DNA from 2 places in the Neorhizobium sp. T25_27 genome. Region 2 is predicted to be linked to the other one. Evidence: predicted binding sites of a transcription regulator. Region 2 holds the regulator's gene; the other holds the start of a gene.
The links. The regulator PhoB, encoded in region 2, activates phosphate uptake and scavenging genes when phosphate is short. The targets are predictions, from matches to a motif close to TGTCATNNANCTGTCAT.
Positions count from the first base shown of each region.

Region 1 (4,875 bases), on a different contig from region 2:
GGCAGGGCGAACATGCGTTCGCGTTCGGTGAAGGACTTTTCGAGATCCGGATCCGGATCGATGACGATATCGCGATGGTCGAAGGCCGCGATGAGACGGATCTTGCGCGACAGCAGCATGCCGTTGCCGAAGACGTCGCCGGACATGTCGCCGACGCCGACGACTGTGAACGGCGTCGTCTGGATGTCGATATCCTTCTCGCGGAAATGCCGTTTCACGGCTTCCCAGGCGCCGCGAGCGGTGATGCCCATCTTCTTATGGTCGTAACCGACCGAACCGCCGGAGGCGAAGGCATCGTCCAGCCAGAAGCCGGCTTCCTGCGCCAAGCCGTTGGCGGTGTCGGAGAAGGTCGCCGTACCCTTGTCGGCGGCAACCACGAAATACGGGTCGTCGCCATCGAGGCGGATCGTGTCCGGCGGCCCGACGATGTCGGCGCCGACGATATTGTCGGTGATCGACAGGAGGGTGCGGATGAAGGTCTTGTAGGCTTCTCGGCCGGCATTGAAGAATGCGTCGCGGGAGCTCGCCGGCGGCAGCATTTTCGGGAAGAAGCCGCCCTTGGCGCCGACCGGCACGATCACGGCGTTCTTGACCTGCTGCGCCTTCACGAGGCCGAGGATTTCCGTCCGATAGTCCTCGCCGCGGTCCGACCAGCGCAGGCCGCCGCGCGCAACCTTGCCGAAGCGCAGGTGCACGCCTTCAACCTCGGTGCCGTAGACGAAGATTTCGCGGAAGGGTCGGGGTTCCGGCAGGCCGTCCAGCAGCTTCGGATCGAGCTTGAAGGCGAACATCCGGTGCGGGGCGCCATTGGCATCGCGCTGGAAGTAGTTGGTCCGGAGCGTGGCATCGACCGCATTGACGAAACGGCGAAGCGTGCGGTCCTCGTCGAGATTGGGCACGTTGCCGAGCGCTTCTTCGATTTCGGCGTGATGGTCGGTGAGTTTCTTGACGCGGGCCTTCTCAGTGATCTTCGGGTCGAAGCCGTCGCGGAAGAGGCGGAAGATGGCGGCGGATATGGCCGGGTATTTCACCAGGGTGTCGGCGATATAGGCCTGCGAGTAAACGATGCCGGTCTGGCGCAGATAACGGGAATATGCGCGCAGCACCGTGACTTCGCGGGCGGACAGGCCGGCCAGCAGAACCAGCCGGTTGAAGGTGTCATTGTCGATCAGGCCTTCGAAGGCGGAGAGGAAGGCCTCTTCCAGAGCCAGGCCTTCGCGGGACAGGTCGACCTCGCGCCCGTCGCCGAGCTGCAGTTCCATGTCGTGGAGGACGATCAGCTTGCGGTCGTTTTCCGGCCCGACCTCGATCTCGAACGTCTGCTCGCTGACGGCGTGGAAGCCAAGGTTTTCGAGAAGCGGCACGCGGCGGGAGAGCGACAGGTGCCGGTCCTTGTGGAAGATCTTCAGCGACACGGTGTTGGCGGCGTCGCCGGGGCGGCGATAGAAGGCGATGCGGATCGTTTCGCCGGCTGCACAGGCGGCGATGTCCGGCAGGTCGGCGAAGGTTTCGTCGGGCGAAAAGGCTTCCTGGAAGGCCTGGGTGACGGTGAGCCGCGGTCCCTCCTCCGCAAGCGCTGCGAAGCGGTCCTCCCAGGGGGTGGCGATGAGCCGGATCGCTTCCTCGAGCTTGCCCTGCGCGATCCTCGGCGTCTTGCCGCCGCGCCGGCCGATGATCATGTGGACGCGGGCGACGCCGCCTTCCGGGAAAGCCGGGTAATAGGCGGAGACGTGGCCGTCATAGACCTTGGTCAGGTAGTCGCCGACCTTCTCGCGGACCAGGGAATTGTAGTCCTCGCGAGGCACATAGACGATCACCGAGACGAAACGGTCGAAATGGTCGATGCGCGGCAGGACCCGGACGCGCGGACGCTCGCTCAGTTCCATGATCTGCTCGCAGAAGCGGGCCAGCAGATCGGCATCGATCTGGAAGAGGTCGTCACGCGGATAGGATTCGAGCGTGTTTTCCAGCATGCGGCCGGAATGGCTGTCGGGGTCAAAGCCGAACTGCTCTTCCACCCGACCGGTCTTGGCGCGCAGGAGAGGGATGTCGCGCACGGAATGGGTATAGGCGGTTGCCGTGAAAAGACCGACGACGCGCAGCTCGCCGACCACTTCGCCCTTTTCGTCGAAGCGCTTGACGCCGACATAATCCATGTAGGCGCGGCGGTGCACCACGGATTTCACGTTCGCCTTGGTGACGATCAGGAAATCGGGGCCGTCGAGGAACTCGAGGATTTCGGGGGTGGTCGTCACCGCGTCCTTGCCCTGGCGCAGCACCAGCACATCCGGATCGGAGAGGATGCCGAGACCGCGGCCCTTGCCGCGTTCAACCTTGGCCTCAGTGCCCTTGCCGGAATAGACGTATTCGCGCATGCCGAGGAAGGTGAAGTTGTCGTCGCGCAGCCAGTCCAGGAAGGCGAGCGCCTCGTCGCGATCGGCCTTGCGGCGGCTTGTCGAATTGCTGAGCTGCTTGGCGGCCCCGTCGAGGACTTCCAGCATGGAGCCCCAGTCGGTGATCGACAGATGAACCTGGTCGAGGATGTAGCGGATGCGCTCGGTGAGCGAAGCCGCCTGTTCCTCGTTGAGCGGCGAAAGATGGATCTGGATGAGGCTCACATGATGAGCCGGGTTGCTGGGCTGCTCATTGGAGCGGAGCGCCGGTTCCTTGCCCGGTTCAACGACCAGGATCGGATGAACCGCCATGGTCAGGTCGCGGTGGGTGGCGGTCACCTCGCCCATGACCGAGTCGAACAGGAAGGGCATGTTGCGGTCGACGACGGTCAGCACCGAGACCGGAATACCGTCCGGCTCGACACCGGCGATCGGTTCGACCGTGATGTCGGCCCGGATCCGCGTCCAGGCCATCAGCCGCTCGGCTGCATGATTGGCGGAAAGCGCCAGCATTTCCGGCGTATAGCTTTCGATGTCGTCAGTGCTGGCCCGGGCGAACAGGATGAGCGGGTCGAGATGCGGCCCCTTGCTCGCAGCGACGATCTTGCGTGCGCTTTCGATCTGTTTTTCCCGTTTCGGATTCTGCCTGACGGCCATGTCCCTCTCCCCTTTTTCCGTCCCCGGACGGAATAAATTAGATGTGTGTCATCGTGCAGCAACGTGGCTGATCCATGTCCGTCGGCACTACACGTTTCATTGTTCCGTGAAGGCTTGTTGACATGCGGCGACGAAGAAACGATCAACAGGGCCATCGTAGCCGGAAAGCAATCACATGCAGGATACCAGCAGTGCCGTCCTCGTCATCTCCAGCCATGTCGTGCGCGGCTCGGTCGGCAATCGCGCCGCCGTCTTCGCGCTCGAGACGCTGGGATTTCCCGTCTGGGCAATGCCGACCGTCGTCCTCCCCTGGCATCCCGGTCATGGGCCTTCTACACGGCTGACCTTTCCCGAATCAGATTTCGACAAGGCTATAGACGATCTTATTCGCGCGCCATGGCTCGGAGAAGTGAAGGCGGTGCTGACCGGCTATTTCGGGAATGCGGCCCAGCCGCGTTCGGTGGCGCGGCTGATAAGGGCGCTGAAGGAGAAGAACCCGGGCCTTCTCTATGTCTGCGATCCTGTCATGGGCGATCTCGGCGGGCTCTATATTCCGCAGCCGACGGCAGAAGCGATCCGTGACGAACTCATTCCGCTTGCGACGATCGCCACCCCGAACCGCTACGAACTCGCCTGGCTTTCCGGCGCACCGCTCGAAACCAACAACGATATCATGGATGCCGCAATCGCACTCGGGCCGCCGCGCATCCTGGTGACCTCAGCCGTGCCGATGATGGCGGGCGGTACAGGCAATCTCTACCTGACGGGCAAACATGCGCTGCTTGCCGAACACCGGCTGATCGACAATCCCCCGAACGGGCTCGGCGACCTCCTGGGAGCGCTCTTTCTCGGGCGAATCCTGGCCGGAATGGAGGAGGAAAAGGCGCTGCAGCTGGCAACCGCGAGCGTTTTCGAAGTCCTTGCGCGCACGGCCAAGCGCGGTGGCGACGAACTGACGCTGGAGACGGACGCGTCGAGCCTTTCCACTCCCATGGCGATGGTTCAGATGCGCCGGCTCGTGCATCCCTTGCAGCGGATCAAGCGGTAATAGGCCTCGGGAGTTCGCAGATGCACAATGGCCGTTGATCTTCGCTCGACGGCGCTATAATCGTTGCTCCATGACGGATTTTCCTGACAGACTTCTGGCGGGCTACCGCAATTTCATGAGCGGTCGCTATAGTGACGAACGCGAGCGTTACCGGGTGCTGGCGGATAGCGGGCAGAAGCCCCACACGCTGCTGATTGCCTGTTGTGACTCCCGTTCTGCGCCGGAGACCATTTTCGATTGCGGGCCGGGCGAACTTTTTGTCGTGCGCAACGTTGCCAACATGGTGCCGCCCTACGAGCCCGACAGCCAGTTTCACGCCACCTCGGCAGCGCTCGAATATGCCGTTCAGGTGCTGGAGATCGACAATATCGTGGTGATGGGCCATGGCCGTTGCGGCGGCATCAAGGCTGCCCTCGACCCGTCCATCGAGCCGCTGTCGCCGGGCGACTTCATCGGCAAGTGGATGGGGCTGGTGAAGCCCGCCGCCGAGCAGATCCAGAACAACGAATTCATGACGCAGGCCGAACGCCAGACGGCGCTGGAGCGGGTCTCGATCCGCAATTCGATCGCCAATCTGCAGACGTTTCCCTTTGTTCGCAAACTCGGCGAAGAGGGGAAACTCGGCATTCACGGCGCCTGGTTCGACATTTCGACCGGCGAGCTCTGGATCATGGACAGCAAGGGCGATTTCGTCCGCCCGGACCTCACCGAACCGCCGGAGCAGACCGAACAGGCGTCGGCCTGAATTTTTCAGGTGTAGGCGAAGCTTGATGGCCG
Region 1 is NZ_PVBJ01000012.1:92,716-97,590, forward strand. Features, by position in the region: gene C5J24_RS26455 (NAD-glutamate dehydrogenase) at 1-3,050, opposite strand, end outside; gene pdxY (pyridoxal kinase PdxY) at 3,226-4,098, shown strand; gene C5J24_RS26465 (carbonic anhydrase) at 4,169-4,843, shown strand.
Region 1: C5J24_RS26455 (NAD-glutamate dehydrogenase) is a predicted target of PhoB. The motif match lies at 3,157-3,173, and genes of this name have one in related genera.

Region 2 (4,875 bases):
GGAAGCCCTGGCTTTGGAAATATGCATCCCGGATTTGGTCGGATATGCTCCCGGCGTGTTGTCCGCCATCCACCTCGATGATCAACCGCCCTTCGAAGCAGAGGAAATCGAGGATATAACCGTCCAGCGGAACCTGACGCTTGAACTTGAAGCCGCCGATCTGCCTGTTGCGGACGGCCTGCCACAGGATATTTTCCGCCTTGGTCGAGCCCGACCGCATGGTTCTCGCAAACCGTCGATGTCGATCCGGAATGTCGCGGCGCATCACAATCCCCGATGGTGGCCATGCATTTACGCACGGAGACGAAGGATACGGCAAGAGCGCGGCAGGTACCCTATCTCCCCCCTGGCGGGGGAGAATGGAATTTCAACATTTTAGCTTCAGCTAAGTGTTAGAAATTCCAAGAGAGGGGATCCAACGCCGACGCCCACAGCAAACCCGCCAGCTTCCATGGCTATGATCCGCCGGCGGCATGAGACGGTCAGGATAAAGGTGAGCCTCGAGGCCAATGGGGGCGTCAGAAATCGCCCAATGCGTATCCGGCGCCGCGCACGGTCCGGATCACGTTGTCGGACTTGCCGAGGCTGATGACTTTGCGGAGCCGGCCGATATGGACGTCGATGGCGCGTTCATCGACGGTCGTGTCGTCGCCCCACAGGGATGCCTTGAGCTCCGAGCGGGAATAAACCTTGCCCGGTGTCCGCATCAGGAATTCAAGAAGCTTGAACTCCTTAGGCCCGAGCTTGACCTCACGTTTCTGCCGGTGAACCCGGTGGGCCTCCCGGTCGAGCGTGAGATCGCCGACCTTGAGCATGTGGTCCAGGAGGGCGGGGTTGACGCGCCTCAGCAGGTTTTTCACACGGACAACGAGTTCGACCGGGGAAAATGGCTTCATGAGGCAATCGTCGGCGCCCGCCGCCAGCGCGATGAGGTGAAGGCCTTCGCCACCCGACGGCACAAGGAGGATGATCGGAAGGCGCGACAGGATAGGGTCGAGACGGACCTCCCGGCAGACCTCGAGACCTCGCACGCCCGGAAGATCCGAACTCATGACCAGGATATCCGGCGGAACGGCTTTCAGGCGATTTGAGATCTCGGCTCCACTTGCCAGCATCGATACGACGAAGCTGTCGGCCACGAGGGCTTTCTGCAATATCAGACGGAACGACTCGTCGTCGTCGACCAACAGGACCCGCGCGCTCATCTCGTGGCCACCAACTATGTTTCCATGGAGTATCCGGCACCGCGGACGGTGCGGATGACATCCTGCATGTTGGAGAAGTTGAGTGCCTTGCGAAGTCTTCCCACATGGACGTCGACGGTACGCTCGTCGACATAGATGTCGTGGCCCCAGACGCCGTCCAGAAGCTGCGAGCGGGAGAAGACCCGCCCTGGCGCTGCCATCAGGAATTCGAGCAGGCGGAATTCGGTCGGGCCCAGACGCACTTCGCGGCTCTTGCGGTGAACGCGATGGGTTTCCCGATCGAGTTCGATATCGCCGCAGCGGAGAACGCTGGAGAGCACCTCGGGACGGGCCCGGCGCAGCATGGCCTTGACGCGGGCCATCAGTTCCGGCGTCGAGAAGGGTTTTACCACATAGTCGTCGGCGCCGGTGGCGAGGCCGCGAACACGTTCGCTCTCCTCGCCGCGGGCCGTCAGCATGATGATCGGCAGGCGCTCCGTTTCCGGGCGCATGCGCAGCCGGCGGCAGAGTTCGATGCCGGAAACACCGGGCAGCATCCAGTCCAGGATCAGAAGGTCCGGTACCCGCTCCTGAAGCCGAATTTCGGCTTCGTCGCCCCGCAAAACGGTATCGACCTCATAACCCTCGGCTTCCAGATTGTAACGAAGAAGCACGCTCAGCGCTTCTTCGTCTTCTACGACAGCGATTTTCGGCAGCATTCTTGGCCTGCTCCGTCAGTTCTATTCAGTGATCGCGCCGAGCGTGTTCGACGAGTCGTCCTTCGGACGATCGCCTTCCGGCTGGGCGCCCGTCGTCATGTAGTAGATGGTTTCGGCGATGTTGGTGGCGTGGTCGCCGATACGCTCGATGTTCTTGGCGCAGAACAGGAGATGCGTGCAGGTGGTGATGTTGCGCGGATCCTCCATCATGTAGGTGAGGAGTTCGCGGAACAGCGAGGTGTACATCGCGTCGATTTCCTCGTCGCGGCTGCGGATCGCCTCGGCCTTTTCCGCCGAACGCGTCGCGTAGACGTCGAGGACGTCCTTGAGCTGCACGAGGGCGAGATCGGAGAGATGTTCGAGGCCGCGGGCGAGTTTGCGCGGAACGCCGGTGCCCTGAACCGCGATAACGCGCTTGGCGGTGTTCTTGCCAAGGTCGCCGACGCGCTCGAGATCGGAGGCGATGCGCAGCGAACCGACGATCTCGCGAAGGTCGGCCGCAACCGGCTGGCGGCGGGCGATCGTGATGATCGCCTTGTCGCCGATCTCGCGCTCGGCGTGATCGAGGATCACGTCGTCGGAGATGACCTTCTGCGCGAGTGCGGCGTCGGAATTGACCAGCGCGCGCACAGCGTCCGAGCACATCTGCTCGGCGAGGCCACCCATCTCGGAAATGCGGCGGCTCAGGTATTTCAGTTCGTCGTCGTAAGCCGACAGGATATGGGTCGATGCCATCTTCTAGTCCTCAAAATTGATTTTCAGGCGGCACAATCGGCTGGATCAGCCGAAGCGGCCCATGATGTAATCCTGGGTGCGCTGATCGTCGGGATTGGTGAACATCTTGTCGGTGTCGTTCTCCTCGACGAGCTGGCCGAGATGGAACATGGCGGTGCGCTGCGACACGCGGGCAGCCTGCTGCATCGAGTGCGTCACGATGACGATCGTGTAGTTGGCACGCAGCTCATGGATGAGTTCTTCAACCTTGGCGGTCGCGATCGGGTCGAGAGCCGAACAGGGTTCGTCCATGAGGATGACTTCCGGCGACACGGCGATCGCACGGGCGATGCACAGACGCTGCTGCTGGCCGCCGGAGAGGCCCGTGCCGGATTCGTGCAGGCGATCCTTGACTTCGCCCCAGAGGCCGGCGCGCTGCAGGCTCGCCTCGACGATCTGGTCCATGTCGGCCTTGTTCTTGGAAAGGCCGTGGATGCGCGGACCGTAGGAAATGTTCTCGTAGATGGTCTTCGGGAACGGGTTCGGCTTCTGGAACACCATGCCGACGCGGGCGCGAAGTTCCACGACGTCGATGTTATTGTCGTAGATATCGTCCGTGTCGAGGGTGATCTTGCCGGTGACGCGGCAATTCTCGATCGTGTCGTTCATGCGGTTGAGGCAGCGCAGGAAGGTGGACTTGCCGCAGCCGGAAGGACCGATGAGAGCCGTCACAGTGTTTTCGCGGACGTTGAGGTTCACGTCGAAAAGCGCACGCTTTTCGCCGTAGTAAACCGAAACGTCCTTGCCGATCATCTTGTGGGAAGCATCGCTCATCTTTTGGTCCAGCGCCTTTTCTACTGCCGATTCTGACATCATATTCATTGTCATACTCCTTCTACCAGCGCCGCTCGAAGCGACGCCGCAAGAGAATTGCGCCAACATTCATCAGGATGAGGAACAGGAGCAGGATGATGATTGCTCCCGAGGTACGCTCGACGAACGCGCGCTCCGCTTCGTTCGCCCACATGTAGATCTGGACCGGCAGCGCCGTCGACGGGTCGAGCGGCGTGGTCGGATAGTTGGCGACGAAGGCCACCATGCCGATCAGCAGCAGCGGCGCGGTTTCGCCGAGTGCGTGGGCCAGGCCGATGATGGTGCCCGTCAGGATGCCCGGCATGGCAAGCGGCAGGACATGGTGGAAGATCGTCTGCATCTTCGATGCGCCGAGCCCGAGGGCGGCCGCCCGGATCGATGGCGGCACGGCCTTCAGTGCCGCGCGGGTCGCGATGATGATCGTCGGCAGCGTCATGAGGGTGAGCACCAGACCGCCGACGAAGGAGGCGGAACGCGGCAGGCCCATGAAGTTGACGAAGACCGCCAGACCGAGAAGACCGTAGACGATCGAGGGAACGGCCGCGAGATTGTTGATATTCACCTCGATCAGGTCGGTGAACTTGTTCTTCGGGGCGAACTCCTCGAGATAGATCGAGGCGGCGACGCCGATCGGCAGCGCCAGGACAAGCACGATCAGCATCATGTAGAACGAGCCGATGAGCGCGACGCCGACGCCAGCCGCTTCCGGACGGCTCGATGCGCCGTTGACGAAAATGCCGCTGTTGAAATGCTTGGCAAGCGCTCCGCTGTCGGAGAGCTGGGTCATCCAGCCGAGCTGCTGGTCGTTGATCTTGCGGTTCTCCTGGCCGACGTTGAGGTCGATCTGGCCCTTGTAGGCCGAGTCGATATCGCCGGAAGCGAGCAGTCTTACCGTCTGCGTCGTGCCGATGATCGCCGGATTGGCGACCACCAGGTCACGCAGCTGAACGCGGACGCCATCCGACAGCATCTGGCTGACTGCGCGGGCTGCGACACGGTCGTCCACGCTGACATTGAGCAGCTTGGCGAGCGCATTGCGGGCGACGACCGGATAGTTCGCCGTCATCAGCTTCTGCGGGTTGGTGGCGCGTTCGTTCTGCGGGTCGATGATCTGCTGCGAAAACTCGACCGGCATGGTGATCATGGTCTGCTGGAAGGCGGTGTATCCCTTGGAGACCACCGACCACAGGAGAAGCATCAGGAAGATGATGCCGAAGGAAAGCGCGGCGATGCCATAGGCTCGGAAGCGACGCTCGGCGGCGTAACGGCGCTTGATGCCGATATCGCGACGGACGGACTTGGCCTTGGGGATGCCGGCGGCGGGAGAAACCACATCGGTCATTCGTACTGCTCCCGGTATTTGCGCACGATATAGAGCGCGTAGA
Region 2 is NZ_PVBJ01000005.1:207,705-212,579, forward strand. Features, by position in the region: gene C5J24_RS16655 (endonuclease domain-containing protein) at 1-265, opposite strand, end outside; gene C5J24_RS16660 (winged helix-turn-helix domain-containing protein) at 519-1,205, opposite strand; gene phoB (phosphate regulon transcriptional regulator PhoB) at 1,220-1,903, opposite strand; gene phoU (phosphate signaling complex protein PhoU) at 1,925-2,638, opposite strand; gene pstB (phosphate ABC transporter ATP-binding protein PstB) at 2,684-3,499, opposite strand; gene pstA (phosphate ABC transporter permease PstA) at 3,513-4,832, opposite strand; gene pstC (phosphate ABC transporter permease subunit PstC) at 4,829-4,875, opposite strand, start outside.